Regions from separate parts of the Candidatus Villigracilis sp. genome, predicted to be linked through region 1. Evidence: predicted binding sites of a transcription regulator. Region 1 holds the regulator's gene; the other holds the start of a gene.
The links. The regulator HrcA, encoded in region 1, represses chaperone genes, less so after heat shock. The targets are predictions, from matches to a motif close to TTTAGCACTCTCNNNNNGAGAGTGCTAAA.

Region 1 (14,616 bases):
CGAGCTTTTCTTTTGTATCCACGATCTCAACTACCATCGGCAAATCTTCAGAAAGGCGCTCGATCTTAAAAGTGTGGATAACACGCATATTCGCCCCAAAACCCATGATGCCGCGCAGAACCGTTGCGCCTGCCAGTTCATGCTCACGGGCTTGCAGCACAAGCCACTCGTACAACGGCTTTCCTTCATGGCGGTCTGACTCGCCGATAAAAATACGGAGTAGATAACCTTCTTCTGGTAAATGCATGATTATCTCCAGATCAAATATGGTCTCGGTACGCCCCGCGAAAAACGCGCGGGGCTACTCGACCATCAGAACAATTTATTATTTCCAAATTAAGTAAGACACTGTTCGCCCAAGCCAAACGGCGAAGAGACCGATGATCACATTCGCAGCGATGTTTGCAAGCACATTCATCATTTGGCCATCACGCGCGAGATTTAATGTTTCGTTCCCAAACGAAGAGAATGTAGTGAAGCCGCCGAGGATACCAACAAAAACAAACAGACGCGCCTCACTTGTAAACAGACCGCGGCTCTCCGCAAGCTGGGCCAGGAACCCGATCACGAAACATCCGATCACATTGACCGCAAGCGTACCATATGGAAAACTTACGCTTTTTGTGGCCTGCTGAACATATCCGCTTGCAAGATATCGCATGATCGAACCAATAAACCCGCCAAAACCGACAAGAAGAATATTTGTCAAATTACGCTCCATAATAAGACTTTGGAAGTCTACCTTGATTCCTTATGGCAGTGAAGTCTTATGAAAGACTTCCGAAGTCTGTAGTGCAGCCCAGCTTATTAAATTCTTTTCCGCAAACAACATGTGTGGCAGTTCGTTCAGGTCAAAATATCTCATCTCAGAAATCTCGTGTGATGGATTGAATTCTCCGCTCACAATTTTACACAGATAGATGATGGTAAGGTGATGATCTTCCCTGGCGCTGACAGCAGTCAGCAATCTTTCGACCTTTATTTGCATTCCCGTCTCTTCAAAGAATTCGCGCACCACCGCATCCGCAGGCTGTTCGCGATGTTCAAGACTCCCCGCAGGGATTCCCCACTCGAATTTTCGGTATGTATGTTTAAAGAGAAGGATTCGCCCTCGTTCATCGAAGACAAGCGCCGCCACCGCCGCGCGGAATTTTGGGCGTACAAGTTTTGAGGCAAGGACATGTATCCACATTGGCAGGATGCGCCAGAATTTCAACAAAACACGCATCATGATATTTCCAACGGGAAATCATCATGGATGTTCGCTTCATGCTTCTCCGAAAAACCATCGGTCACCCGTTGCCGATCCAACCCACTCATATCCAAGTCAATGATGTCTTCCAGAGAAAAGTAACCTAAATCTGTGGATTCGTCGCTTGTTGTTAATTCACCAATTATAGCCACAGCTTCAAAATGCAGGACTACGAGTTGCCATTTATTGCCATCAGGATATTCAAGCAGGATATTGGGTGACGTGTAGATCCCTATCAAGCGCCTGACAATGATATTTAACCCAGTCTCTTCCATTACTTCTCGTGAACAGGCTTCTGAAAAATTCTCGCCCGCCTCCATGTATCCACCGGGGACAGCCCACTTTCCATTATCTGCACGACGGATCAATAAAACTTTTTCATGTGATGAATCAAAAATGGACGCTGAACAACCTACACCCAAGCGCCCATTTTTGGCAACGCGTTCGCCAATGATAATTTTTGCCATGAACATGATTATAAAACAAACGAGTGGACTCACATCCACCCGCCAATTACTAATCTCCAATTCTCCAATCTCTTCTCTCATCCCCCCAACGCCTCATTCAGCCAATCCAAAAATCCCTTTTCCTGCGGCTTGACCGTGGAGCCCAAGCTCTCAGCCAGTTTCTCAAACAAGTCGCGCTGTTCCTTTGTCAGCTTGGCAGGAATCGCCACGTTGACAATCACCAACTGATTACCGCGGTCTTTGCGGCGTAGATACGGTACACCTTTGCCTTTCATCGTAAAGACTTTGCCAGGCTGTGTACCTGCAGGGATTTTTAACTTTTCATCACCATCCAGGGTCGGCACTTCAACTTCCGCGCCAAGTACAGCCTGCGCCACGTTGATATCAAGATTCAGCAAAACATCATTCTCGCGGCGTTTGAAGAATTGATGCGGCTTTACATCCAGCACCAAAAACAAACTTCCGCTCGGGCCGCCAAAGACGCCAGGGCTGCCTTCCCCATTCAAACGGATCTGTGTGCCCACATCCACGCCAGCAGGAATCTGCACTTTCTTCTTGATCTTCTTGCGTTCCAATCCATTGCCATGGCAGGTCTTGCACGGAGAGGTAATCGTCTCGCCGCGGCCATTACAGGTTGGACAGGTCGCCGTCTGTACCATCTGGCCCAAAAAGGTTTGACGTACCTGACGCACTTCACCCTGCCCATTACAAGTGGAACACTTCACTGGCGATGTGCCAGGCTCCGCGCCATTGCCGTTACAACGTGAGCAAACATCGTCACGTGAGAACTCGATCTCTTTATCCACGCCAAAGACAGCTTCCTCAAAAGTTAAGTTAACCTGCATTTGCAAGTCACGCCCACGCCGTGGAGATTTGCGCGAGCGGCGGGCAGAAGAGAATCCAAACCCGCCAAGGATCTCTTCAAATAGATCGCCAAAGTCCGTAGTGTAGTCATGTTGGAATCCGCCCATGCCGCCAAGACCTTCTTTGCCAAAGCGGTCATAACGCGCGCGCTTATCAGGGTCCGAAAGCACGCCATACGCCTCATTGATTTCCTTGAACTTCTCTTCGGCGTGCTCTTCCTTGCTCACATCAGGATGATACTGACGCGCAAGTTTACGAAACGAAGCTTTGATCTCGTTATCGCTCGCATTCCGTCCCAAACCCAGTATTTCGTAATAATCTCGGTTGCTCATAATTATGTTACAAGTTCAAGGTTGCAGGTTGAAAGTTTTCAACCTGCAACCTTCAAACCTTGAACCTTCAACTCGTTTATTCCTTCACTTCACCTTCAACCACATCTGGCCCAGCATCATTGGATGGAGTGCCTTCCGCTTCGCCCTCAGCCGTGGCCGGTCCCTGCTCATAGACCGATGCGCCAATCTTTTGAATGGCGAGCCCCAATGCTTCCGTGGCAGCTTTGATCTTGTCTATATCCTCGCCCTGCGCCGCAGACTTGGTCTCTGCAACCTTGGCTTCGATGTCACTACGAACTTCCGCAGGGACCTTATCACCGAATTCGCGCAAAGCCTTTTCAGCCGCATAGGCTGTGTTATCAGCATTGTTGCGCGCTTCGATCATTTCCTTGCGCTTGCGATCTTCATCGGCATGGGCTTCAGCATCCTTGCGCATCTTCTCAACTTCATTCTCGCTCAAACCAGAGGAAGCTGTGATCGTAATATGCTGTGAACGTCCCGTTGCCTTATCCTTCGCGCTGACTTTTAAAATGCCGTTCGCATCCACATCGAAGGTTACTTCAATTTGCGGCACGCCGCGCTGCGCAGGTGGAATGCCATCCAAAATGAATTTACCCAACGATTTATTATCATTCGCCATTGGGCGTTCGCCCTGCAACACATGGATTTCAACTTGTGTCTGGTTATCACCAGCCGTTGAAAATACCTGTGAGCGGCGAGTAGGAATAGTCGTATTACGTTCAATTTGAGCAGTGGCTACACCGCCCAAAGTTTCAATTGCCAATGTGAGCGGAGTCACATCCAGCAGAAGAATATCTTTCACTTCCCCACCGAGCACACCTGCTTGAATCGCAGCACCAATCGCAACGACTTCATCAGGGTTCACACCTTTGTGAGGATCCTTGCCAAAGAAGGCGCGCACGCGGTCTTGAATGGCGGGCATACGAGTCATACCGCCTACCAGAACGATCTCGCTGATCTCACCTGCATTCATTCCAGCGTCAGACAAAGCTTGTTTGACGGGAGCAATTGTTCGGTCGACAAGATCGGCTGTAATTTGTTCCAACTTGGCGCGGGTCATGGTCATCACCAAATGCTTTGGCCCGTTTGCATCCGCGGTCAGGTATGGCAGGTTGATCTCGGTTTGCATCGTGGTGGAAAGTTCGATCTTCGCTTTTTCGGCGGCCTCTTTCAAGCGCTGCAAAGCCTGTCGATCATTATGCAGATCAATGCCATTATCTTTCTTAAAAGTTTCGATCAGGTAGTCCATGATGCGAAGGTCGAAATCGTCACCGCCGAGGAAGGTATCACCGCTCGTGGCGCGGACTTGGAACACGCCATCGCCCACATCCAAAATGGACACATCGAAAGTACCGCCGCCAAGATCGTACACAACGATGACTTCGTTTTTCTTTTTATCGAGCCCATACGCAAGCGATGAAGCAGTTGGCTCATTGATAATGCGAAGAACTTCGAGGCCAGCGATCTTGCCAGCATCTTTTGTGGCATTGCGTTGCGCATCATTGAAATACGCAGGGACAGTAATCACAGCCTGCGTGATCGTTTCACCAAGATATGCCTCAGCATCTGCCTTGATCTTGGCCAGGATCATCGCGGAAATCTCGGGCGCTGAATATTCCTTTTCACCTAACTTCACGCGCACATCACCGTTATCCGCAGCATTCACGGCATACGGCACGCGTTTGCGGGTGCGCTCCACTTCGGGGTCATCGGCCTTGCGCCCCATAAAACGTTTCACTGAAAAAATCGTATTCTGTGGATTCGTGATCGCCTGATTACGCGCCACACGTCCCACCAAACGCTCGTTATTTTTGTTTATCGCCACCACCGAAGGGACAAGTCTTTCGCCTTCCGCTGATGGAATCACAATCGGTTCACCGCCGCTCATCACCGCCGCGACAGAGTTTGTCGTACCTAAATCTATTCCTATAATCTTCGCCATGATTGCTCCTCAATGTTTTATGTCATTGCGAGGAGGGCTTCAGCCCGACGAAGCAATCTCCTCATAATTGGGGATTGCTTCGGGCGAACGAACACCGCCCTCGCAATGACATGACGTCAATTTATTGTGCCACCCTCACCAGGGCAGGTCGTATCACACGCTCACCTAACATATAACCATTCTGTACCACATCGATCACGTGGCCGCTTTCGTAGCCATCGACAGGTTCGTGTGAGATCGCTTCATGAAATTTCGGGTCGAAAGCCGCACCTTTGGCTTCGATGCGTTTTACGCCTTCGCTCTCCAACATGTTTTGCAGTTTGCGCGCGATCAACTCGATGCCATTGGCCCAGGCATTATCTTCAGGGCGGTTCTGCAAAGCGCGTTCCAGGTCATCCAATGCAGGCAGCACCTTCTTGATGATGTCACCCTTCATGCTCGCATAAATCGACTCATTGTCACGCTCGATACGCTTCTTATAATTTTGGAATTCCGCCTGAGACCGCACCCATCCATCCTTATATTCGGATGCTTTCGCCTCGGCCTCGTCAAGCTGACGCTTCAACGCCTCAGACTCATCCGATACCTGCTCAACCACTTCAGGCGACTCTGTCTCTGCGGGTTGATTCTCTTTTACTTCTTCATCGTGTTTATGTTTCTTTTTATTAGTCATACTCTCACTCTCGTTTTTTATGTCATTGCGAGGAGGGTGCTCTTCCCGACGAAGCAATCCCATGATGCATGGGGATTGCTTCGGGCAAAAAGCGCCCTCGCAACGACATGTTGATTTTTTTATTCATTCGAAATCGTATCATTCACCCAATCGCTTAATAAACCAGCGACGTATCTAACGGTTGGAATCGTCCGCGCATAAGACATTCGCATTGGGCCCAACACACCCAGCGTGCCCGTCGCCATACCAGGGACTCCATATCTTGCGATTACCATCGAACATTGACGGAGTTCCTCCCATTCGCCTTCGCCGCCGATCAATACTTGAAGTCCACCGATATTGCTGTTCGTGGTGGTGCGCGCCAGCAAATCTTGTAATGTAGAGCGTTCTTCAAAAAGCTTCAGCGTTTTACGTCCCTCATCCGAGCCTGAAAATTCAGGTTCGCTTAACACGTTGGTTAATCCGTCCGTGTAAATTTCACCAGAAATGCTGGTGGCTGCGCGGCGCATATCCTGCAGAATGAGGAGGAGGATATCCTGGTCAAGTGCATCGGGACGAGTTGGCAGATTGGCAATTCCGTCCACGGCCAGACCAGCTAACAGGGCGTTAAGGCGCGAGGCTGTTTGGCTGAGTCGCTCCTGAGGGACGGGTTCGGCCAGCGTCAAAATTTGCTGGGAGACTTCTCCACTAGCCATCACCAAAACCATTAAGACCTGCCTCCCCTGCGTCGAGATCAATTCCACATGTTTATATTTCGACTGTTCCACATGTGGAGCCGTAACCACCGAAACACCCTGCGATTGACTCGCAAGGATGGAAGCCGCGAGGGTCATCCATTGATCCATATCCGGGCGGGACTGGTGAAATTGATGCGAGATAGTGTGCTGCACTGTCTCTGGTAATTCTGCTTTATTCATCATCTCGCTGACGAAATAGCGATAGCCTTCTTCACTTGGCACGCGGCCAGCTGAGGTGTGAGGCTGGCGTAAATATCCCATATCAGTGAGCGCGGCCATTTCGTTGCGAATGGTAGCCGTGGAAAGGCCCAGCTGATAATGCTCCGCCAGCCGCTTCGAGCCAACAGGCTGAGCGGAATCAATGTAATCACGTATGATAAGAAGAAGCAGGGTCTTCTGGCGTTCGGTAAGATTGGTCATATTCATAATTTAGCACTCCCGAAACGAGAGTGCTATTCTTAGCAGAATAATGATAACAGTGCAAAAAAGGGAAGTCAATAAGAGGAGTGTAAGAAAACCTCCCGTGTAAGCGGGAGGTTTGGTTTTATGGGTTTGGAATTGCGGGTCTCCAGGCCGGGTGGAAGTCGTCGCCTTGGTCTGTGGTGAGCCGTACACGGTCTCCGCCTGCAAGCGTCATGAAGAAAATGTCGAGGTTATCTGATTCTCCAATACCTTCATACACAAGGTAAAAGCCATCTGGTGAGTAATCTACATTTTCGATGGTAACGAGGCTTAGCTGTAAACGCGTTCCCTGCTCGGTAGTGCGGTCAAAGGCAGGGATGCTCACCAGATAAGGATTGCAAAAATGAGTGACGCAACGTTGGTTAAATAAGATCAATTCACCATTTGGAGACCATGCCGGTAAATAATCTGAAAGAGCGAGGCCGCTGCGCACGATCTGTACTGGTTCGGTTCCATTTGCATTCATGATCCAAACCTGATACACGCCAAACCTTTTGACGGTGTAAACAATCTGGGAACCGTCATGCGACCACGCCGGTTGACGTGATTCAACCTTCGCGGCACCTTTAGTGATTTGCGTGACCGATGAAAGATCATCCACATTGACGGAGAAGATTTCCATCTGCCCGGTACGAAGTGAAGTAAAGAGTATAGATTTCCCATCCGGTGACCAGGCCGGGTCAAAGTTTCCGCCAGGGGAAGGGTCTATAGCTGTCAGCCCAGTGCCATCCGCATTGATGATATACAAGCTGGCGTTATAGTAAATTTCATCCAGACCTTTGCAAGGAGAGATGAAGACCAATCTCATCCCATCCGGTGACCAGGATGGCTGACATGCGCCGTTTGGCATATCCGTTACTTGAACAGCGTTTTCGCCGGCAACATCAGCAATGTAGATTTGGGGCAGTCCTGTTCGGTTGGACGCATACACGATCTGCCCTGAACCACCACCGATTGGAGTAGCAATAACCTGGCTGGGGCCTACTGTATCAATAACGGCAGGAATAGTTGTATTGGTTGGAGCAGTAGTAGCTGTTGGAGGTCCGACGGTGGCACTCTGAGTAAATGTCGGAAGAGAAGTTTGAGTTGATAAAGGCAATGGCGTGATGGATGGCGTTGTGGTATTGGTCGTTACAAGGAATGGGATCATGCCTTGTACATTTGCCGGCAAAATCCCCGGTGCGATAAATGGAACGCTGATCGCAAGTAATACCACCAGTATCAAAAGAAAACGCACCCACCCAAGACGTCGTTTTCGTTCGCGTTCCTTCTGCCTTTTAAGAGGGGAAACAAAGGGTTGATCTTCCCCTTTGGTGGGAGGAGGCGGAAGCGGCCCCCTTGGGGTGCGAGGCGATTTCTCCTCTTTTGGTGCTGCCTCTTCCATTTCTTTTTGTGTGAAGTTCTCAGGAGGAGGCGGGACAACTGTATAACTCCCCGTTACCTGCTGGGTTTTGGATTTTGCACCAAGCAGGGCTTTTTTGAATTCATCGGCAGTTTGAAAACGATCACTTGGATCAACCGCCATAGCCTTTTCAATTGCGGCAGACAAACGGCGGGATATTTTTGCATTCCGTTTTCGGAGCGGAGTTAATTGGGCATTATCCATTGCGCGGGCGAGGCCGTCTTCAGGGATAACACCAGTCAGAGCGGCGTATAAAGTGGCGCCCAGGGAATAAATATCGGTACGCGGATCAGTGCGCGCAGTTCCATATTGTTCCGGTGGAGAGTAACCGGGCGTCATTGCACGCGCGCCTGTTGTGGTAGCCTGACTCGCACTTTGATAAACCTTTGCCAGGCCAAAATCCACCAAAAAGATATGGCCATCCGGGGTAATCTTTACATTACCGGGTTTGATATCGCGATGCAAAATGGGAGGCTTGCGCGTGTGTAAATAAGCCAGCGCATCACAGATGGCCGCGCCGATATGCACAGCATCGTCCTCGGTAAGCATGCCCAGGCGTTCCATACGAAAACGCAGGTCTTCCCCTTCGATAAAGTCCATAACCAGGTATTGTCCCTGATCGCCCAACACAATATGATCGGATACACGCGGCAAGTTCGGGTGCCGGAGGTTCGCCAGGATCACCGCTTCGAGGCGGAATTGGCGCGCATATTCATCGGTTGTAAAAAGGTTTTCCTTGAGGGCAATTGCAACACCAAGGTTTTCATCTACGGCACGATAAACTGACCCCATGCCGCCCTGGCCGAGAATTTCAACAATACGGTATCGGTTGTGAAGTAGGGTATCTTTTTCCAGCGTCATCTGATCTGAAGACCTTAAGTATATTATTCTTCCTGCACCCTGCAAACCAAAAAACATGAACGCAATAATGCGTTCTCATAATAACATGCTGTATGGTTTCTCGTGGCGCTTAATGAATGAGTTGGTATTATATCAGATTGATTCAATGCCCTAACGATTCTTAACTAACTTGAAATGTAGGAAAACCCAGGGCGCGCCGCCCATCACCCACCAACCCACCAGCACGTAACGAAGATAACGCAAAGAGTAAACAAGGACTCCATCTCCGCGCGGGAAAATTTCTCCCAGCCCCATCCAAAGGATGAGGACGCCGATGAGGCCGATGACGTAACGAAGAGCGCGCATCCATACCGGCCCTGTTACCTGATACCCTCCAATGGAATTGATCCACGTGAGGCCCAATGCAAACCCAAAGACCGTCCCTGCCAGGGTGAAGATTCCGTTCGGGTCAACAGGAACAGGCGCCTCGTTCCCGCCGCGAAGCGCATTTTCCATCCATGCAACGGGAAGTTGATAATCACTCCTCAGCGAAACGAAAATCCATCCTACTATTATGAAAGCGATTGAAACAATAAATCCAACCATGATCTGCTGACCGAATGATTTGTTGCCAAGCCATGCAGCCACGGGATCCCAAAAACGAATGAAGGCCCACAGGATCACTGCGCCGATCAACCAGCCAACTATTACATCATGTGGGAAGTGAGAGCCGAGATAAAGCCGTGAAAAGCCGATCAAAAAAATAAGTACGCTCGCAATAATCCACACCCAAATCTGGCGGCGAGCTGCAGCGATGATTCCCCAAACCGTCATAGCATGTTGCGCATGTCCCGAGGGAATGCCGAATGAAGTTTCCGCCCACAGCCCGCGGACGTGTGAACTCACCCAATACGGACGTGGTGCTGCAAAAATCAATTTACCTATGTAGTTGAACATATTGCTGGTGACAAGAATAAAACCCACGCGTAATCCCAGAGCGGAATCAATGCTCCAGTAAATTAGGGGCAGGACAAGGAAAAAGAAATCTTCCGTCCCCAAATAGCTAAAGAATCGCATGGGGAGGATCATCCAATCACCGAGGCTTTGAAGAGCGATCACAAAGGCAATTCCACTGTCAATAAGGGTCTGCATACAGTCCTCCAGTAGGGTTTTTGGCTTATCTCAATTGACGAACACGCTCCCTTCATTGTACACTCAACGGATGCAAAAATCTCCTACGCGCTGGTGGGACCTTCCCTCCGCGATCTTCTTATTTCTTGCGATCCTGTTCGCAGGTTGGCGCCTGCAATCCACAAGCTGGACGGACGGGCTTGAGCACGTTCGCAACGTGGCCCTGCTGGGATTAATCATCGGGCTGGCGCTGGGGCAAAGCATTTATCAAAGGCGAGCGGTGGTGCTTTTATCCATAGGGTATATGCTGGTCGTTTTCTGCTGGCAATGGCTGGGCTTTATGGAATTTACAGAAGAAGAAACTTATTTAGGTGATAAGCTTTTGTTGATGGTCGGCAGATTATTACTGGGGCTGAGTGAATTCGCTTCAAACAGGCCGGTCAAGGATCCATTGTTTTTTGTGGCGCTGTTATGCATTCCATATTGGTTTATCGGCCTGTTCAGTGGGTATCAATTAACACGCTATGCAAATGGACTCGCGGCTGTATTGCCGAGCGGCATAATGATGTTCATCATTTTCCTGAACCATTACACCGCCAAAGATTACAGTTGGCTGTTCGGCGCTTATTTATTTATTGCCCTGCTCCTGCTGGGTCGTCAGAAATATCTGGCTGACCGAAAAAAATGGAGGGAACAACGCGTACAGATTTCCGTGGAAAGCAGTATGGATTTCAACAACACCATTATGATCAGCGCCGCAGTTTTGATCTTCCTGGTATGGGTGATCCCAAGTACGCTTCCCAATAATGCACAGGCAAGGAAAGCCTGGCAAAGAATTACCAAGCCCTGGTTTTCAGAGGATGAACGCCTCGAAAATATGTTTGCCTCAGTAAAAAAGGATAACCTGCCGGCCAGCGACTACTATCGCAATGAATTGCCGCTCGGCACGCGGATCTCACAAAGTGAGTCTGTGGCTTTTCTTGTGTATACGCCAACGGCTGCGCAGGAATTCCCACGTCTGTACTGGCGCGGACGGGTCTACGATATCTTTGAAGAGGACCGCTGGCTGACATCCGAAGTGGAAGGCAAAAAATACGAGCCACAAGACGGTGATTTAGAGATACCGGATACAGCCAACCGCAAAAACATAAATTTCACATATAACGTCTATATTAAAGGACAATCCATCCTTTACACTGCGGCGCAACCCGTTTGGGTAAGCCACCCTGCGAATATTGTCCATACCAAAATCCCTGTTGAAGAGGGAGAAGAAGAGATGATGGATATTGTGACCTTGCAGGCCTCGCCATTTCTTGAAGCTGGAGAGACGTATCACTCGAATGCACTACTTGCCAACCCAACCATCCCTGAGTTGCAGGAAGCGGGTGAAGAGTACCCAGAGTGGGTTATAGATAAGTATCTGCAACTACCCGAAGATTTCTCCCCTCGCATTGAAGCTCTTGCATTAGAAATTACCATTGCCCAGAAGAATCCGTACGATAAAGCTGCCGCGATCACAAATTATCTACGCTCAGAGATCGAATACATGCCTACCGTCTCCTTCCCAGAAGATACTGTTGACAGACTGGAATATTTTTTATTTGAGGGGAAACAAGGCTTTTGTAATTATTCCGCCAGCGCAGAGGTGTTAATGCTTCGTGCGGTGGGCATACCCGCGCGATTGGCAGTTGGCTTTGCACAAGGGGAACCAAACTTACAAAACACCTTTTACACCGTGCGTGAACGTGACGCACATGCCTGGCCCGAAGTATATTTCCCTGGGTATGGATGGATTGAATTTGAGCCGACTGGCAACCAGGAACCCGTCGAACGTCCGCTGGAACACGAGGAAGGGCCAGATCTCGCTTTGAACCCATCCATCAACCCGGCGAATCCAGAAGAGTTGGCACAGGAGGAGCCAGAAACACCCATCCTTTTGGATAGACCTGAGGAAATTATTTCCCGCACACAAATCTTCCAGATCGCTATTATTGCAGGCGGATTTATCCTGGCCTTCATCGCTGTCTTGTTGAAGCGACGCTTCGCGCCAAATATACAAACCTCCGTCATCCTCAAAAACATGGTCGAGCGCAATGGCTGGGAAACCCCAGCCTGGTTAAACAAATGGATACGCTGGACGACACTCACCCCCATCGAAAAATATTTTCACAGCATCAATACCAGCCTGCAATGGATGGGAAAGCCGCAACCGATCCACATCACAGCTGCGGAACGAGCCGAGGTTCTGAAACCGCTCATCGCGCCTGCTATGTCATTCATCGAAGTCTTGCTGCACGAACATCAATCCGCCTTGTTCAGCCCGCATGGAGGGAATGTTCAGATCGCGCGCCGTGCAGCCTGGAATATTATCTATCAAACCCTAAGGGCGCGTATTAAAATCTTCATCTTAGGATACAATTAGAGTCTAGCCGAATCAAGCAACGCAAGCCTGAGTCTGCGTTATATTGTGGAATAGAGACCACATTCCGAAAACACTCAACCGGTATCCTTTATGAATTCTGAAAAAACTCGTCCCACAACCGTACATGACCAACTGCTGACTCTCAGTGCCCAGGCGGCAAGGATCCGCTCTGAACTCGAAGCCAGCAAACTAAAACTCCCCAAAAATACTTCTGAAGATCTGCACCATCTCGAGATAACCCTGGAGCAGATTGGCGAAAAGATCGAAGTTTTTCAAAGGGAACACAGCAACATGCTGGCGCTGGCCGACGTGGGACAGGTGATCAATTCATCGCTTGAACTTGATGAAGCGCTGCGCATCGTGATGGACAACATCGTGCGCCTGACAAAAGCTGAGCGCGGCTTCCTCATGTTGAAGGATGAAAAAGGCGAAATGGCCATTCGCATGGGGCGCAACTGGGAAATGGAATCGATCAATATCTCGGAAATGAATGTCAGCCGCACCGTGGTGCAGCGCGTGATCGATACAGGTGAAGCCATTGTCACCACCAATGCCCAGGAAGACCAGCGCTTTTTGGGACAGGAAAGTATCGTTGCTTTCAACCTGCGTTCCATTTTATGTGTACCCCTCAAAGTAAAACACGAACTGATCGGCGTCATCTATGCCGATAACCGCATCCGCGCGGGCATCTTCGCTGAAAGTGAAAGAGACCTTCTAGCCGCTTTTGCAAACCAAGCCGCAGTGGCTATTGAAAACGCGCGCCTGTTCTCCTCACTCAAACACACCCTCGAAGAAGTGACCGCCCTCAAAAATCTGATGGATAACGTTTTCGCATCCATCGCCAGCGGCGTGATTACTGCGGATGTAAAGAATCTTGTCACGCTGGCAAATAAAGCCGCTGAAAATATCCTCGGCGCCACAGTGGACAATATCATCGGTCATCATCTTAACGAGGCGCTTGCTTCTGTTTCAATTGAGCTTGAGCCGCATCTGATGGAAGTGCGCGATACCGATAAGGCCATTATTGACCTTGAGATCAGCCATCTCCTTCCCTCACGCGGCCTCGTCGACTGGCGCTTGAATCTCTCGCCTCTTAAAGATGCGGGTCAAAAAACTCAAGGCGTGGCAATCGTCCTCGACGACCTCACAGAACGAAAGAAGTTGGAAGCGCAGCGTCGCCTCTTTGAACGCATGGTCTCCCCTGCTGTCATTGAGCAGTTGGACCCAAACAGTTTACAACTCGGCGGCAAACGTGTGGACATCACCGTCTTGTTCGCGGATATCCGCGGCTTTACGACCTATAGTGAAAAATTGGCCCCGGAAAAATTGGTTAGCATCCTAAATCGTTATCTGGCCGCGATGGCCGAAGCCGTCCTGATGCAGGAAGGCACCATCGATAAATTCATGGGCGACTCGATCATGGCATGGTTCAATGCTCCCGTTCCACAACCAGACCACACCTTGCGGGCTGTAAAAACCGCGCTCGCCATCCGCGAGTCGGTTGAGAATTTATATAAGGAAATGCCCGAAGATACACATCTCGCTTTTGGAGTGGGCATTCATTATGGCGACGCAGTGCTCGGTTTGATCGGCACCGAAAAAAGATTGGAATATACCGCCATCAGTGACAGCGTCAACACTGCCAAACGCATTCAGGAAAATTCAGCCAAGAATCAAATCCTCATCAGCAAAGATGCATACGAACGAGTCAAGAAACAAGTGGAAGCCAAGCCTCACGCCGAAATGACAGTGAAAGGCAAGGCGAATCCGCTGGAGGTGTTTGAGGTTGAAGGGTTGAAGTAGAAGGCAAGTAAAAAAAGTGACGAGTAAAAAGTAATAAGTAAAAAGGCTTCCGAAGAGATAATAACTTCGGAAGCCTTTTTGTTTGCGATATTACAATTACAAAACTATTCTCTATTTACTGGGAACTAATTATCGATTACTGATTACTGCATCTCCCACCAATTCCACAAACTTCACCACGCTATTCATTCCCTTTTCCACTGGACTCACATCAATAAATTCATTCGTTGTATGTGCGCCGCCGCCTGTGGTAATTCCCATCACCACG
Region 2 (14,616 bases), on a different contig from region 1:
GGAGTATCTTCACCAACCCCAACCCTTGCGCCAGAGGCTTTTATCGTTAAAGCGGATGACTTGTTCAAGGAAGGCAAGTTGATCCCTGCCATTGAATCCTATCGCCAGGCAATTTCATCGCGCCCGGATGACCCTGCTGTTTATATTATGCTGGCGCGCACGCTTGTATTTGCAGGTCAGTATGAGGAAGCGCAGACCAGCGCGGAAGATGCGCTGCTGCTTAACCCAACCAATTCCATGGCCTTTGCTGTGCGTGCCTGGGCGCTTGGTTTTCAAGGCCAGTACGTTGAGGCTGAGGATGATATAGGACGAGCCTTGGAATTGGACCCCAATAATGCGCTGGCTCACGCGTATTATGTCGAGATCCTCGTGGACTCTTTTTATAACGACGTTGGTTCCTTTGAAAGCGTGGAGAAAGCCATTGAGGAGTCCAAGGTGGCTATTGCACTTGCCCCGGATACTTTGGAAACCCATCGTGCACGCGGTATCGTGCTCGAAGCTACAGCAAATTACGAAGAAGCCATTCGCGAATATGAAGCCGCCATTGCGATTAATCCCAATATCGCAGATTTGCATCTTTTCATTGGCAGTAATTACCGCGTTCTCGGAATTTATGATAAAGCCGTGGAATCCTTCACGCGAGCGAACGCCCTTAACCCTGAAAATCCCCTGCCCGATCTTTATATGTCCCGCACCTACGCCACCATTGGTGAATACGGCAAAGCCATGCAGTACGCTGAATCGGCTGTGGCGGATAGCCCTGCGGATTCAAACCTGCGCGGCAACCTGGGCGTGATGTACTATCGCAACTCATACTGGCCCGAAGCGGTTGAGCAATTTAAATATGTCGTCAACGGCGGGTTTACGGAAGATGGCGTTCAACTTAATGCAATTGATCTTACTCCGAACCCTCGTATTGCAGAATATTATTTTACGTATGGTCTCGCACTTGCGCGCCTGAATCAATGTGGCGAAGCTTTGAAGATTTCACAACTGATCATTTCGCGCGTCCCATCGGATGAGCTGGCAGTGGAGAATGCCAACGCGATTAACAGCCGCTGCCAGGAAAACCTCTCGGTGACTCCGCTCCCTGCTTCGCCTGAGCCTGATTCAGTCTCGACGGCTGAGCCTACGCCCACACCATGAACATTTACCAAAAACGCAATATCTTTCGACGCCGCGATGAATCTAATGTCTATCGCATGTTTTTCTGGGTCATCCTGATCCTTGGAGGAATTTGGCTGATCCGCGCTGTACGGCAGGGGGATGTCAAGCCGCTGTTTCTACCAACCCCAACTCCCACTCGTTTTGCACAATCTTATGCCATTGAAGGGGATGCATTATTTACAGCCGGCAAGCTGGAAGATTCTACAAGCACGGACGGCAAGGTAAGCCCTGGTGCCATTACGGCCTATCGTGAGGCCACCAAGGTGGACCCGAACAATGTGGAAGTGTGGGCGGATTTATCTCGCATCCAAACCTATTCCACTGCGCTTCTGGTTAGACGGGAGGATATCCTTGCCCGTTTGGACGAATCGATAGAGTCCGCTGAAAAGGCTGTAGAAGTTAACCCTGATGACAGCTATGCTCATGCCGTGCATGCCTTTTCGTTGAATTGGAAGGCATCATATATTGCGGATGATCGTGAAAGACAAGCCCTTCTGACAAAATCTGAGCAGGAGGCGGTGCGCGCTTTGCAATTGGACAATTCCAGTGCGCTTGCGCTTTCCTTTTATGCTGAGGTGCTGGTGGATCAACAAAAATGGACACAAGCCCAGCAGTATATTGAACAGGCCCTGGAACGCGACTCTTCACTGATGGATGTGCATCGCGTCCATGCCTATGTACTTGAATCGCTGGGTGAATATTCACTTGCCATCGAAGCTTATGACCGCGCCATTGCCATCACTCCAAACCTGACGTTTTTATATCTGCGGGCGGGAGCGGGATATCGCCGCCTTGCCTTTGAAAGCCCCAACGAGGATATTCAACGCCAGCTTTACGAAAAGTCACTTGAATATTTTGCGCAGACTGCCCGTATCAACGAACAGTTGGGTGTGCAAGACCCTGTACCCTATCTCTCCATTGCGAGAACCTATTCCCAGATGGGTGAGTTCTTTATTGCCATTCGCAACGTGCAGAAGACACTTGAATTTCAGCCTGATAATGCAGTTTTTTACGGTGAGTTGGGTGTGCTGTATCACAAGAACCGCAATTATGAGACCGGTATTCTTGCGTTGGCATGTGCAGTGCGCGGTTGTGATGAAGATGCCTCTTGCGAGGGACGTGGTGGCTGCGGACCAAATGACACTCCAGCAGTTGTGGAGGGGTTGGAGCTTGATGCCAGCACAGTCTACTATTACGATGTGTATGCATCTGAGTTGGCGGCGTTGAGTACACCAAAGAAAAGTTATTGTGATGAAGCACTGGCTGTTGCGGAAATCATCGAAGCCTCGGAATATGATAACGACCCGAACATCGCTGCCGATATTGTAGTGGTGCGTACCATCTGCGCTTTTGATGCAGGGGACGACACTGGCTTCATTATCCCTGCCACAGCCACACCTGAGCTGATGGATATAACGCCAACCCCGACACCATGATGTCGGCAGGAAAAATTCCCTCGAACCGAACCAACTGACAGTTAAGTCCGAGGCGGGTGTGCGTCAGAGTTTTGTAAGAATTTATACAATCCCCTTGACTTGACCAATTTAAATGGGTAATATTGAAATTAGCACTCGATAGCTGTGAGTGCTAATTGTGTGCTTATACAAAAATTCCAAAACTCTTACGGAGGCAAGAAATGGCAAAAATCTCATTTAAACCTTTGGGTGGCCGCGTGCTGGTCGAACCCATCGAGCAGGAAGAAGTGACCGCTGGCGGTATCGTCCTTCCTGAAACTGCAAAGGAAAAACCGCAGCAAGGCAAAGTATTGGCTGCCGGCCCCGGTGACCGTAATGACAAGGGCGAGCGCATCGCCATGGATGTGAAAGTTGGCGATGTGATCCTCTTCGCCAAGTACTCTGGCACCGAAGTGAAGATTGAAGGCAAGAAATTGCTTATCATGCGCGAGAGCGATCTTCTCGGTATCGTTGGCTAATTATGTCGCTCCTGGCGCCGTCCTCGGCGCCGAGACGGCGCCCAAGCTATAAAATAAAAAAGGAAGTGAATTATGGCCGCTAAACAACTTGTATTTTCAGAAGACGCACGCCGCAAACTTAAGATCGGCATGAATGTCGTTGCAGAAGCTGTTTCTGCAACTCTTGGCCCTAAAGGCCGCAACGTGGCAATTGACCGCAAATTCGGTTCTCCAAGCATCACGCACGATGGCGTTTCCGTTGCCAAGGAAATTGAACTTGACGATCCGTTCGAGAACATGGGCGCTCAGCTTTTGAAGGAAGCTGCCCAGAAGACCAATGACATCGCCGGTGACGGCACAACCACCTCCACCGTTTTGGCTCACGCCATCGTGAACGAAGGCCTCAAGGCTCTCGAAGCTGGCTATAACCCGATGCTGCTCAAGAAAGGCATCGAGCTCGCCACCGAGACTATTGTTGCTGAACTCAAGAAGAATTCCGTTAAGATCGATACCCGCGAAGAAATTGCTTCTGTGGCTACCAACTCTGCCGCAGATGTGGAAGTTGGTGAATTGATCGCAGACGTGATGGACAAGGTTGGTAAAGACGGCGTTATCACTGTTGAAGAATCCAAGACGATGCAGTTCGAAACTGAATTCGTCGAAGGTATGCAATTCGACCGTGGTTATCTCTCCCCTTATTTCATCACCAACGCCGAACAGATGGAAGCCCAGATCAGCGATGCTTATGTTCTGATCTACGATAAGAAAATCTCTGCTGCACAGGATATCGTTCCTCTGCTCGAAAAACTTGTTCAGCTTGGTAAGCGCGAACTTGTCATCATCTCTGAAGATGTAGACGGTGAAGCCCTCGCCACCCTCATTTTGAACAAGATCCGCGGCATGTTGAACGTGCTTGCCATCAAGGCCCCTGGCTTTGGTGACCGCCGCAAGGCTATGTTGCAGGATATTGCAGTGCTGACCGGTGGACAAGTTATCTCCGAAGAGACCGGCCGCAAGCTTGAATCTGCCACTGTGCAGGACCTTGGCCGCGCCGAGAAGGTCGTCTCCGACAAAGAGAACACCACCATCATTGGCGGCAAAGGCAAGAAAGGCGATATCGAAGGCCGCATCAAGGAAATCCGCATCGAGATCGACAAGAGCACCAGCGATTACGACAAGGAGAAACTTCAGGAACGTCTCGCCAAGCTCAGTGGCGGTGTTGCCATTATCCGCGTGGGCGCAGCAACCGAAACTGAAATGAAGGAAAAGAAACACCGCGTGGAAGACGCTCTCTCTGCCGCCCGCGCCGCAGTTGAGGAAGGTATCGTCCCTGGTGGTGAAATTTCCCTCATCAATGCGGCTGCCAAACTCGATAAGCTCGCCAAGCAACATGCTGAAGACGAGAACGAAGAGATCAAAGTCGGCATCAACATCGTCAAGAAGGCGCTCGAAGCTCCTATTCGCAAGCTGGCTTCCAACGCTGGTCAGGATGGCTCTGTCATTATCGACACCGTCCGCCGCACCGCTGCTGAGAAGAAGAATACAAACATCGGCTTCAACGTGCTCACCGGCGAATACACCGACATGATCAAAGCTGGTGTAATCGACCCCGTGAAGGTGGTTCGTGGCGCTCTCGAAAACGCCGCCTCCATCGCCGCGATGATCCTCACCACTGATGTGCTCATCACCGACATGCCCGAGAAAGACAAGGCTCCTGCCATGCCTCCTGGCGGCATGGGCGGTATGGATTACTAAGCCCTCACCCTACCCTCTCCCAAGCTTCGCTGGGAGAGGGTTTTGTAAACAAATTTGCAGGGACACAGCGACGCTGTGTCCCTGTGTTTTTAATTTATGTAATGCCCGCTCGCGGGTATAATTCTGCAAATGTTTTCACAACCCCGTTTCATCAATAAGACTTCGGAAGTCTCTGGCAAGATTCTCCGATCAAAACGAATCAAAAAAGACTTCCGAAGTCTGGCTTTGATTCTGTTTTTTGTTTTGGGATTAAGCTCCTGCGCTTCCTTCTTAAACTCGAGCACGCCCACTCCCGAACTGCCGACTTTTACGCCCGAGCCTCCTACTGCCACTCCTCCGCCCTCGGTAGCGACTGTCAATGGGGAGTACATCACCTCCGCAGAGTTCCAGGCTGAACTTGCGCGCTATAAAGCTGCACAAACTGAACGTGGTAACACTGTCTCTGATGCGGACGCGAATAAGGTTGTCCTGGAGGACATGATCGCGCAGTTTTTATTGTCACAAGCTGCCAGAGAAGCGAATTTCAATTTGACAGAATCAGACCTCCAGTCCAGGATTGAGGCGCTTGGCGGTGCAGATGCGGTTGCCCAATGGCAGTCTACTCACGGATATGACGATGTATCCTTTCGAGTCGCATTGAAACGTTCGATTGAATCCGCATGGATGCGTGACAAAATCATTGCGGATGTTCCAACAGCCATGGAGCAAATCCATGTGCGCCAGATTTTGACCTATAATGAAGCCAATGCGCAGGCCGCTTTAGAGCAGTTAAATGCCGGTACAGATTTTGATGAACTTGCGGCATTGTATGACCCGGTCACGCTTGGAGAATTAGGCTGGCTGCCGCGCGGCTATCTGCTGGATGTGGGCGCGGATGAGGCGGTTTTTGCTTTGCAGGCAGGCGAGTATAGTGAGATCATTTCAACCGATGCAGGCTTTCATATCTTTAAAGCACTTGAACGCGGCGTACATCCATTAACCCCGGATGCTTTATTTACCATGCAGGAACTGGCCCTAAAGAATTGGCTTGCAGAACAACGTGCAAATAGCGATATTGTATTGGCTCCATAATGAGTGGAAGCCCTGATCTTTGTATAAGAATTTGCTACCGTACATTTACACCGCAAAGCTCGCTAAGTGCGCTAAGACAACCTTAAAATCTTTGCGTTCTTTGCGCTCTTAGCGGTAAAAATAATTTCATGTACGGTAGAGAATATAAGAATTAATTTCGGAGCAGCATAATGAGCAATTACAACTACGAAGGTTCCCCTGCACCAAAAAAACAAAGCTCGCGCCTTGAGTTGTGGGATATGTTAAGTATCGTCACGCTGATCGCTGCGGCTTGTATCGGCCTGTACTTTGTTACGATCTTTATGATGCCCAACTCCGCTCTTAATCCTTTCCCACCTGTTCCATCCAATCTTAACTTGCCTCCCACACCTACGATCACCCCCATTCAATTGGAGCCAACGTGGACGCCTACTCCCTCCAATGTGACTGAGACACCCACTCTGCTGCCAACTATCACTTTGGAGGCATCTCCAACTCTTATCTCATTGGTGACGCCGTCCATTACCCCGTCACCGACCAAGACGCCCAAGGCACCCTTCTCTGCTACTGTTACTTATATTGACAGCACGATCATCCACCCTGAACTCGGATGCAACTGGCAGGGTGTGGGCGGCACGATTGTGGATGCCAATAATGCAGATATGCTCAGGATCACGATCCGTCTCGTAGGTTTTTATAATGGCAAATCCAAGAATGAATTAACTGTCAGTAGCATTGCCCCGGCTTATGGGAAATCAGGCTATGAATTTTTCCTGGGGACTGTGCCAATCTCATCCGAGGGGCTGTTGTACATCCAGATATTAGACCAGGCTGGCTTGCCGCTCTCAGATAATGTATACATCGATACCTTCAATGATTGTTCCAAAAATCTGGTGCTGGTGAGATTTAAGAAAAACCCGTAAATTGCATACTATAACCAAAAAGTCCGCCACTTTGCCAGTGACGGACTTTTTTGATTTTTACTTCACTTCCAGATTCCAATTATGATATTGTGGATGTTTTGCACGGACTACATCATCGAAAAGTGATCGTAATTTGCTGGTGACCGGGCCCATCATCCCCACACCAACGGGGCGGTGATCAATCTTCGTCACTGCAACAACCTGTGCGGCGGTACCCGTCATGAACATTTCTTCCGCGATAAAAACCTCTGTGCGGTCAATCGAACGTTCAACGACTTGGACGCCAAGCTCGTTGCGCGCCAATTCAATGATCGAGCGGCGGGTGATGCCTTCAAGAATATTATCTGTGACGGGCGGTGTGATCAACACACCATCACGCACCATGAAGATATTCATCGCGGAACCTTCAGAGACATGACCATTTTGGTCCAACACAATGGCTTCGTCAAAGCCAGCACGGTTTGCATCCGTTTTGATCAGCGCCGAGTTTGCATATGCGCCAGCCACCTTGCCTCGCGCGGGGATAACGTTATCGTCGATGCGTCGCCACGAGGAAAAAGTCACATGCGCATTCGTGTCATTCTTAACGTATTTCTCGAATTTCATCACGAACAAACAAAATTCATCTTTCAAGTCATGCAGCTTCACGCCGATACCCAGGTCTGATTTGTAAATAGTGGGGCGCAGGTACACATCCTCTTGCCACTTGTCCGTCCGCAAAACATCCAGTGTGAGTTCCGTCAGACTTTCTTCATCAAACTGAATGTTCATCGCCATCATTTTCCCCGAATTTAGCAAGCGGCGGAAATGGTCATAGGGACGAAAAACGAAGAGACGTTTCTTCTCTTCGTTCCAGTAAGCCCGCATCCCACCGAAAACGGCGGTTCCATATAAAAAGCCATGCGTGGCGATATTGATCTTTGCCTCGCTCAAGGGAATTATTTTTCCCTCAAAGAAAGCGTGCTTCGTAAGGTCCACTGACACCTCCAAAATTAAATTGAATTGATCGGATTGGAATTATAACGTATACAACCCCGTCACCATTCCGACGCTTCGCCTCATTCTCCGCCCATGCCTGATTCTTCATCTACGACATTTGCCTGCGCCTGCCCATTCCCGCCTTGACAAGAATCCGATTCCTGCCTAAAATCTAATTCGATACTCATCGAATTAGATTTACGGAAGTGAAAAGTGAACGAAATGCTTGATTTTGTAAAAGCCATGTCCAACCCAGACCGTCTGCGGATCATCGGCCTGCTCTCACAGGAATCCGCCACCCGCAAGGAGATCGCCGAGCGCCTCAAGCTCTCGGTAAAAGACTCGCTGACCCATCTGGGATTCCTGGAGTTTGTAGGCGCTGTAACCAAGACAGATGGCGTATACACCCTCAACAATGACAAACTTGCGGTGCTTGCAAAAGAAAAACTGGCAGAGGTGCGCCCGTCTTATGTTCCCGCGGAACATTTGGATGAGAAATCTAAAAAGGTGCTGAAAGCTCACCTCAATGCGGACGGCAGCATAAAGCAAGTGCCGCTCCAGCCTGCAAAGCTGCGCGTGATCCTGGATTATCTAATTCCATTCTTTGAATTTGATAAAAACTACACAGAGAAGGAAATCAATACGATTTTGCGGCCTTTCAACGAAGATACAGCCGGTCTGCGCCGCGACCTGGTGGAAGCAGGTCCGTTAGCCCGTGAAAGCGACGGTTCGCGATATTGGAGAGTCAAATGAATATAAAAACAAGAAAAGATATTAACAGGGAATATAAAGAAAGAGTGAAACCCGCTGGTGTCTATCAGGTAAAAAATACTGTGAATGGCAAGGTTCTGCTCGGAAGCAGCCTGAACCTTGAAGGGCCGTTGAACCGTCACAGGTTCATGCTCAAAATCGGAAGCCATACCAATAAAGCACTCCAAAAAGACTGGGATGAATTAGGCCCTGATAATTTTATCTTTGAAATCCTGGAAGAGGTGAAGTTCAAAGATGACCCAAACTTTAACCTCAAAGACGAATTGATATTATTGGAGATGATCTGGCTAGAGGCGCTTCAGCCTTTTGACGAGCGGGGTTACAACCTCAACGCAAATATTCGCGAGGCTTGATGCCGAAAACCTCATACGACGGTCAATTAGCATGAGCGACGAACTTGTTACTTTCTTCAAAGCCCTCTCAGACGCGAACCGTCTGAAGATCATTGGCTTGCTTGCCCAGCAACCTTATAGTGTGGAGGAACTCGCCGCGCTGTTAAATCTCAAGGCATCCACAGTTTCGCACCATCTTTCAAAACTGTCGCAGGTTGGTTTGGTCAGCGCGAAGACAGAAAGTTATTACAACGTCTATCAGCTAGATGAAAAAGCGCTGGAACTCAAATCCCGCAACATCTTCTCGCAGGAGAATCTCGCCGCCTCTGTCGCGGATGTGGATGCGGATGCCTATGACAATAAAGTGGTCAAGGATTACGTTCGCAAGGACGGAAGTCTGAAAACCATCCCTGCTCAACGCAAAAAATTGGAGGCCGTACTACGCTATGTGGCCAGGGCTTTCAAGGTCGGTAAACGTTACAGCGAGAAACAGGTCAATGAAATCTTAAGCAGCTATCACGAAGACACTGCATCCCTGCGGCGCGAATTGGTGGGATTTAAATTGATGAAACGCGAAGGTGGCGGTGGGGAATACTGGAGAGAAACATGATCGCAGAATATCCACTCACAAAAGCCAATCGCATTAATCTGGCAAAAGCATTCAGAAATGTGCCTCGCGTGGATATTTCAATCGAATGTGTGCTTGAGGACCAGATGGGAAAAGCCTATGTAGATGATGCGGTAAACCCGTCTGCCTATAAGATACAGATTGGGCCGTTCTTCTATTTTGCTGGAAACGCTTTTGGAGAAGGTGGGCAGGTGATGCTGAAGGATATTAAGCCTTACAACCTGTTTATGTCATCTTCCACTGGATGGGTCGAAGAATGCAGGAAATTATACGGAGAAAGCCTTGTTGCTTTTGACCGTTACAGCTTTTCATCGAAGAATATATCCCTTGAAAATTTGCAACAATTTTGCCAGAATTCCACCCACAACATTAAGCAAATGGATATTGCCCTACTGGAAAAGATATGGGGGCAGAATCATTTTATTGATATCGCTGATTTTGATTCCCCATCTGATTTCATGGAACGCGGCATTGGATATTATGCTGAGAAAAACGGAGAAATTATCGGAGCAGCCTATTCATCTCTGGTCTGTAATCAGGGAATTGAAATAAGCCTGTTTGTTTCGGAAAACCATCGGCGGCAGGGAATGGCAACCGCTCTTTCTGCAAATTTGATCAAGTGGTGTCTGGAAAATAATATGGATGCTCACTGGGATGCGGCGAATCTTGAATCCAGCAGGCTGGCCGAAAAATTGGGGTATATTTCAACCGGAAAGTATCAGGCGTATTATCTGAAACTTTAAACTCAGAAGCAGCTATTTCCATAACCGCTTCTTCAATTCCAGAAACTTCCCCGCTTGTAACGATATAAAAGCAAATAAAACCATGGCAAAAGGGGCGATCCCCAGCAGAACCCAAAACTGAACCCATGTGATCAGGTTTTCTGTCAGTGCGCGACGGAAGAGATAAAACGAAAAGGGCAGGGTGATCAATAAAGCGGAGACGACCCCGGGGCTGTAAAGACGGAAGCGGATTGTTGAGAACAAATGCGGCACGAAAGCATTGAAAGTCAGTGTCATTTGAATTCCCAAAACGAGCAAATATCCGATTGGCTGCGACAAAATTTCCAAGCCGAGAAATGTCAAAATAAACCCGCCCAACGTGAGAAGAGTCACCGCAATTACAAATTGTTTTGTAGAAACAAGAGGGTGCGCTTTTAGCGGCAATCGTTTTGACCAGTTCTCCATGAACGGGGCTTCTTCTATATTATGAAGCATGAAGAAGAATGGGACGAACCAGAGCAGTCGGTTGAATGGGATGGAATCAAGAAAGATCATTTTTTCCTAGCTGAAAGTTGGATGATATCGCCCCCTGAAAGGGCGCCTGATAAACTTTCGCTTTCCAGCTTCATCACCTTGCTGTTGGCAAAGAAGGCGAAGTCGAATTCAGTGGAATCACCAGCCCGTTTACCGGGAACAGGCATCAGCCGCGCGGTGAGCGGTTTGTCCAATCGAAGCGCAAGAGCACACAGGTCAAGCAGAAGCGGGGTGATTTGATCCGCAGTTGAATCGCCTGGCAGCGGAATTGTATCCAGCCCCGTACCGCAGACAGCAGAATAAAGCAGAGCATCTTTTATGGTAAGCGTTCCCTCCGCCGCGCGTTTCGCAAGGACGGTATCTTCCAACACGGGCTGCATGAAACCGTTGAAACCAATGTGAGGAAAATCCGCGCGTTCGATGGCCTCAGTGAGAATCGCGGCAGACGCAAGCGAGCCATGCAATCCAATTTTTTGCACGCCCATTTTCTCAACCGCGTTGCCAAGCGAATGCGCATCATCGGGGAAGGGGGCGAGGGAAAAATCAATGCCGAGAAATTTTGGGAATTCGAGATTGGATATTAGAGATTGTGCAACACCTGAGATAGCCTGACCATGTTTGGTTATTTCGGAAATGAGAGCGCTTCGCCCCTCGTCCAAAGTTGATTGCTCCGCAAAAGCATTCACCGCCACATCAGCAGACTCCACCGCAATTGCAAATGCGGGTTGATCATCGTTGTGATATGCAGCAGGAAAAAATGGCGCACCTGCATTGACGTTCGCCAGTGCAGCAAACCTCAAGTTTGCAAATCCATTCGGGTCAATAGGTGCACATTTGACGATGACTTCCACACAGGCCTTAACTGCTGCCATATAAATTCTGGACTCGGACAGCTTGCTGTCTGTATTTCCTGTCATAGCGCCGCTGAAAAAGATGTTTTCGCTGGCAGCTATCGCCTCAGGAATAACCTCATAACTGCGTGGAAACTCAGGCAATGCAGGCCCTAATGACGCGTATGCAATCCCCACATCCTGAATAGCCTTCGCAAGTTGATTTGAAAATTTGGGCAATTCATTCAATGCCTTCGTAGTGGCGACTTCAGTCGCCCCAGAATGACTAAAGTCGTTACTACTTAATAATTTTGGAAATGGGATCGTCGCCAGGCGCACCGTCTGCACTTCATAGCCCGCGGCTTCATACGCCGCTTTCGCCTTGGATAAAAATTCGCCTGCGTCTTGCAGGATCTTTTCTTCGAGCGGAAATTTGGGATTGCAGAAATAGGTGATTGATCGGATTTTCATTATTTTCCTCGTTGAAACGCTTGAACGTTCAAACGTGAGAACGTTGTCTTGTCACTTCAAACATCAATACCGACCCAGCCACGCCTGCATTCAGTGACTCCATCATCCCTGACATAGGAATGCTGATCTTCTGACTTGCCAACTTCCGCGCGGACTCGGTTGCGCCTTCGGCTTCACTTCCGACGATCAATGCAACAGGCTGGCGTAAGTCAGTGTCCCAGCATGATTGACCATTCATATCCGCCAGGAAAACCTGCAGGCGAGGGTGCGTCGCACCTGACGGGTGGACTCTTTCCTCTAAATGAGCAGAATCTCCTCGATTTGAATCATCCTGTATAGTAAGGTGCGACGCACTTCCAGCTATGAAATGGCTTATCTCATCCCAACTCATCGATTGAATTGGTAATTTGAAATGCGCGCCCATCCCAGAGCGGAGAACCTTTGGTGCAAATGCATCCGTCGTTTCAGGTGGGATTAAGACAGCCTGCACCCCTGTCGCTGTGGCAGAACGGAGCAATGTACCGAGATTGCCCGGGTCACGGATCTGGTCGGGGATGAGGATAAAATCTGGGTGATTGGGGATTAGTAATTGGGAGAATTGGAGAACTGCGAGAATTCCCTGCGGAGATTCTGTGTCGCTCAGGGATTTCATCACACTCTGCGAGACTTCTTCCATTTCGATACCGCGTGATTTCAGGCTTTCAACCAGCAACTTTCCCCGCTCATTCAATGAATCGTCATAAAGTGCAGTCTCAAATTTCCAGTCTCTATTTGCCGCTTCCTCCACTAGCCGTACACCTTCCACAACGAACGCGCCAGCCTCACGGCGTTCCTTTGCACGCCCAAGCAATGCACGCACTGATTTAATCTTTGAGTTTTGATTGGATGTGATCATGGGAAAGGATGAAATAGATCAATTGCGAGTAGTAGAACCCCAAACATCAAGAAAAACTTTAACGGTTGGATCGTCAAACAAAACGATACGGACAAGTTCTGTAACCGAATCACTCTTTGCTTCAAAATAGGTATTGATGGATTTTAGAATAATCCCTGCCGCGCGATCTTTTGGAAAACCAAAGATGCCTGTTGAAATGGCTGGCATGGAAATTGACTTGCATTTCAATTCGTCTGCCACACGCAGGGAACCTGTCACCGCAGATGCGAGCTTTGCATCATCTGAGCCATCATCTGCCCAGACAGGGCCCACCGCATGGATGATGTATTTCGCAGGCAGGAGCCCGCCTGAGGTCCACGCAGGATGCGAGTGGGTGACAGGGCCATGCTTACGGATCCATTCATCGCTTTCTTTTTGCACGGTCGCCCCACCTCGTTTTGATATCGCCCAAGCCACACCACCGCCATGCTGCAATTGTTCATTCGCCGCGTTGACAATGGCATCCACTTCTTCAGTTGTAATATCACCTTGCACGATTTGAAGGGTTTGACCTGTCGATAAAATTCGTTCAACCAAAGCGGAATTCATTTTTCTATTTTACCCCCATTAAAAATTGTAGGGGCACAGCGACGCTGTGCCCCTACGGGTTACTTCGTTTTTGCCACTACCGCAGCGAAGGCTTGCGGATTTCGTACCGCGATATCGGCCAGCATCTTGCGATTGAGCTCGATATTCGCTTTCTTGAGTGCAGACACGAGCTTGCTGTATGTCGTGCCGTTCAAGCGGGCCGCGGCGTTGATGCGGGCGATCCACAACTTTCGCAGATCGCGCTTGCGCACACGGCGATCACGGGTGGCATACCACAGGCTTTTGAGCATGGCTTCGTTCGCTCGTTTGAACAAAAGATGCTTCGAGCCGCGCTGGCCCTTCGTGATCTTCAAAATTTTCTTGTGACGTAGATGCCCTTGCGGGCCTCCTTTTACGCGCATATCTTTACCTCCTGCAAACTCGCGGGCGTCGGTGAGCTATCACCAGTTGCGCACACCCGTAAGCCGCAAATAAAAATTGACAAATACCGGAAGGTTAGCCTTCCATGTTTGGAGCAAGGCGCTTGATGCGTTTGATGTACTTGCGTCCCTTTACGGGAACCATTTCGCTCAATAACGCTTTTGTGCGGTCGGAAGTGCGGCGGCGCAAATGGCTTTTGCCACCTTTGGTTCGCACAAGTATGCCGGAGCCGGTCAGGCGAAATCTCTTGGATGTCGCTTTATGGGTCTTCAGCTTTAATTTTCCAGACTTTTTTGCTTTGCGAGGCATTGCTGGTTTTCTCCTTTCAGACAAAATTAACCGCAGGATATTTTTTACGAAGTATCCCGCGGACGATCAACATCTTTAGGGGCATTACACAACTCTCAGGCTTCCGCTTCGTTCTTGACCTCAGCCTGTTCGGTTTTCTCTTTCTTTTTTGCCGCAGCCTTGGCAGGGACAAGTACTACGAGCATTGTGCGCCCTTCCATTTGCGGCGGGACTTCGATCGTAGCGACATCAGAAAGTTCCTGGGCGATCTCTTTCAAGTCTTCAAGCGCGATCTCAGGGTAATCCATTTCGCGGCCACGGAACTTGACGGTCACACGTACTTTGTGTCCCT

Region 2: the regulator HrcA is predicted to act here: its motif matches at 2,731-2,759, upstream of groES (co-chaperone GroES).

Annotation. Positions count from the first base shown of each region.
Region 1 is NZ_JBXMTI010000054.1:7,669-22,284, forward strand. It holds gene AC14M5_RS08480 (DUF190 domain-containing protein) at 1-247, opposite strand, end outside; gene crcB (fluoride efflux transporter CrcB) at 326-709, opposite strand; gene AC14M5_RS08490 (NUDIX hydrolase) at 752-1,231, opposite strand; gene AC14M5_RS08495 (NUDIX domain-containing protein) at 1,228-1,800, opposite strand; gene dnaJ (molecular chaperone DnaJ) at 1,797-2,918, opposite strand; gene dnaK (molecular chaperone DnaK) at 2,992-4,878, opposite strand; gene grpE (nucleotide exchange factor GrpE) at 5,000-5,551, opposite strand; gene hrcA (heat-inducible transcriptional repressor HrcA) at 5,671-6,714, opposite strand; gene AC14M5_RS08520 (protein kinase domain-containing protein) at 6,833-9,013, opposite strand; gene AC14M5_RS08525 (phosphatase PAP2 family protein) at 9,164-10,144, opposite strand; gene AC14M5_RS08530 (transglutaminase TgpA family protein) at 10,215-12,545, shown strand; gene AC14M5_RS08535 (adenylate/guanylate cyclase domain-containing protein) at 12,636-14,348, shown strand; gene AC14M5_RS08540 (M20/M25/M40 family metallo-hydrolase) at 14,478-14,616, opposite strand, start outside.
Region 2 is NZ_JBXMTI010000002.1:446-15,061, forward strand. It holds gene AC14M5_RS00305 (tetratricopeptide repeat protein) at 1-1,146, shown strand, start outside; gene AC14M5_RS00310 (tetratricopeptide repeat protein) at 1,143-2,603, shown strand; gene groES (co-chaperone GroES) at 2,813-3,100, shown strand; gene groL (chaperonin GroEL) at 3,173-4,834, shown strand; gene AC14M5_RS00325 (peptidylprolyl isomerase) at 4,964-5,905, shown strand; gene AC14M5_RS00330 (hypothetical protein) at 6,076-6,807, shown strand; gene AC14M5_RS00335 (branched-chain amino acid transaminase) at 6,865-7,785, opposite strand; gene AC14M5_RS00340 (DUF2087 domain-containing protein) at 8,008-8,538, shown strand; gene AC14M5_RS00345 (GIY-YIG nuclease family protein) at 8,535-8,909, shown strand; gene AC14M5_RS00350 (DUF2087 domain-containing protein) at 8,941-9,498, shown strand; gene AC14M5_RS00355 (GNAT family N-acetyltransferase) at 9,495-10,259, shown strand; gene AC14M5_RS00360 (HXXEE domain-containing protein) at 10,272-10,793, opposite strand; gene AC14M5_RS00365 (DUF711 family protein) at 10,790-12,073, opposite strand; gene AC14M5_RS00370 (TrmH family RNA methyltransferase) at 12,102-12,968, opposite strand; gene AC14M5_RS00375 (macro domain-containing protein) at 12,987-13,556, opposite strand; gene rplT (50S ribosomal protein L20) at 13,616-13,957, opposite strand; gene AC14M5_RS00385 (large ribosomal subunit protein bL35) at 14,052-14,285, opposite strand; gene infC (translation initiation factor IF-3) at 14,381-14,616, opposite strand, start outside.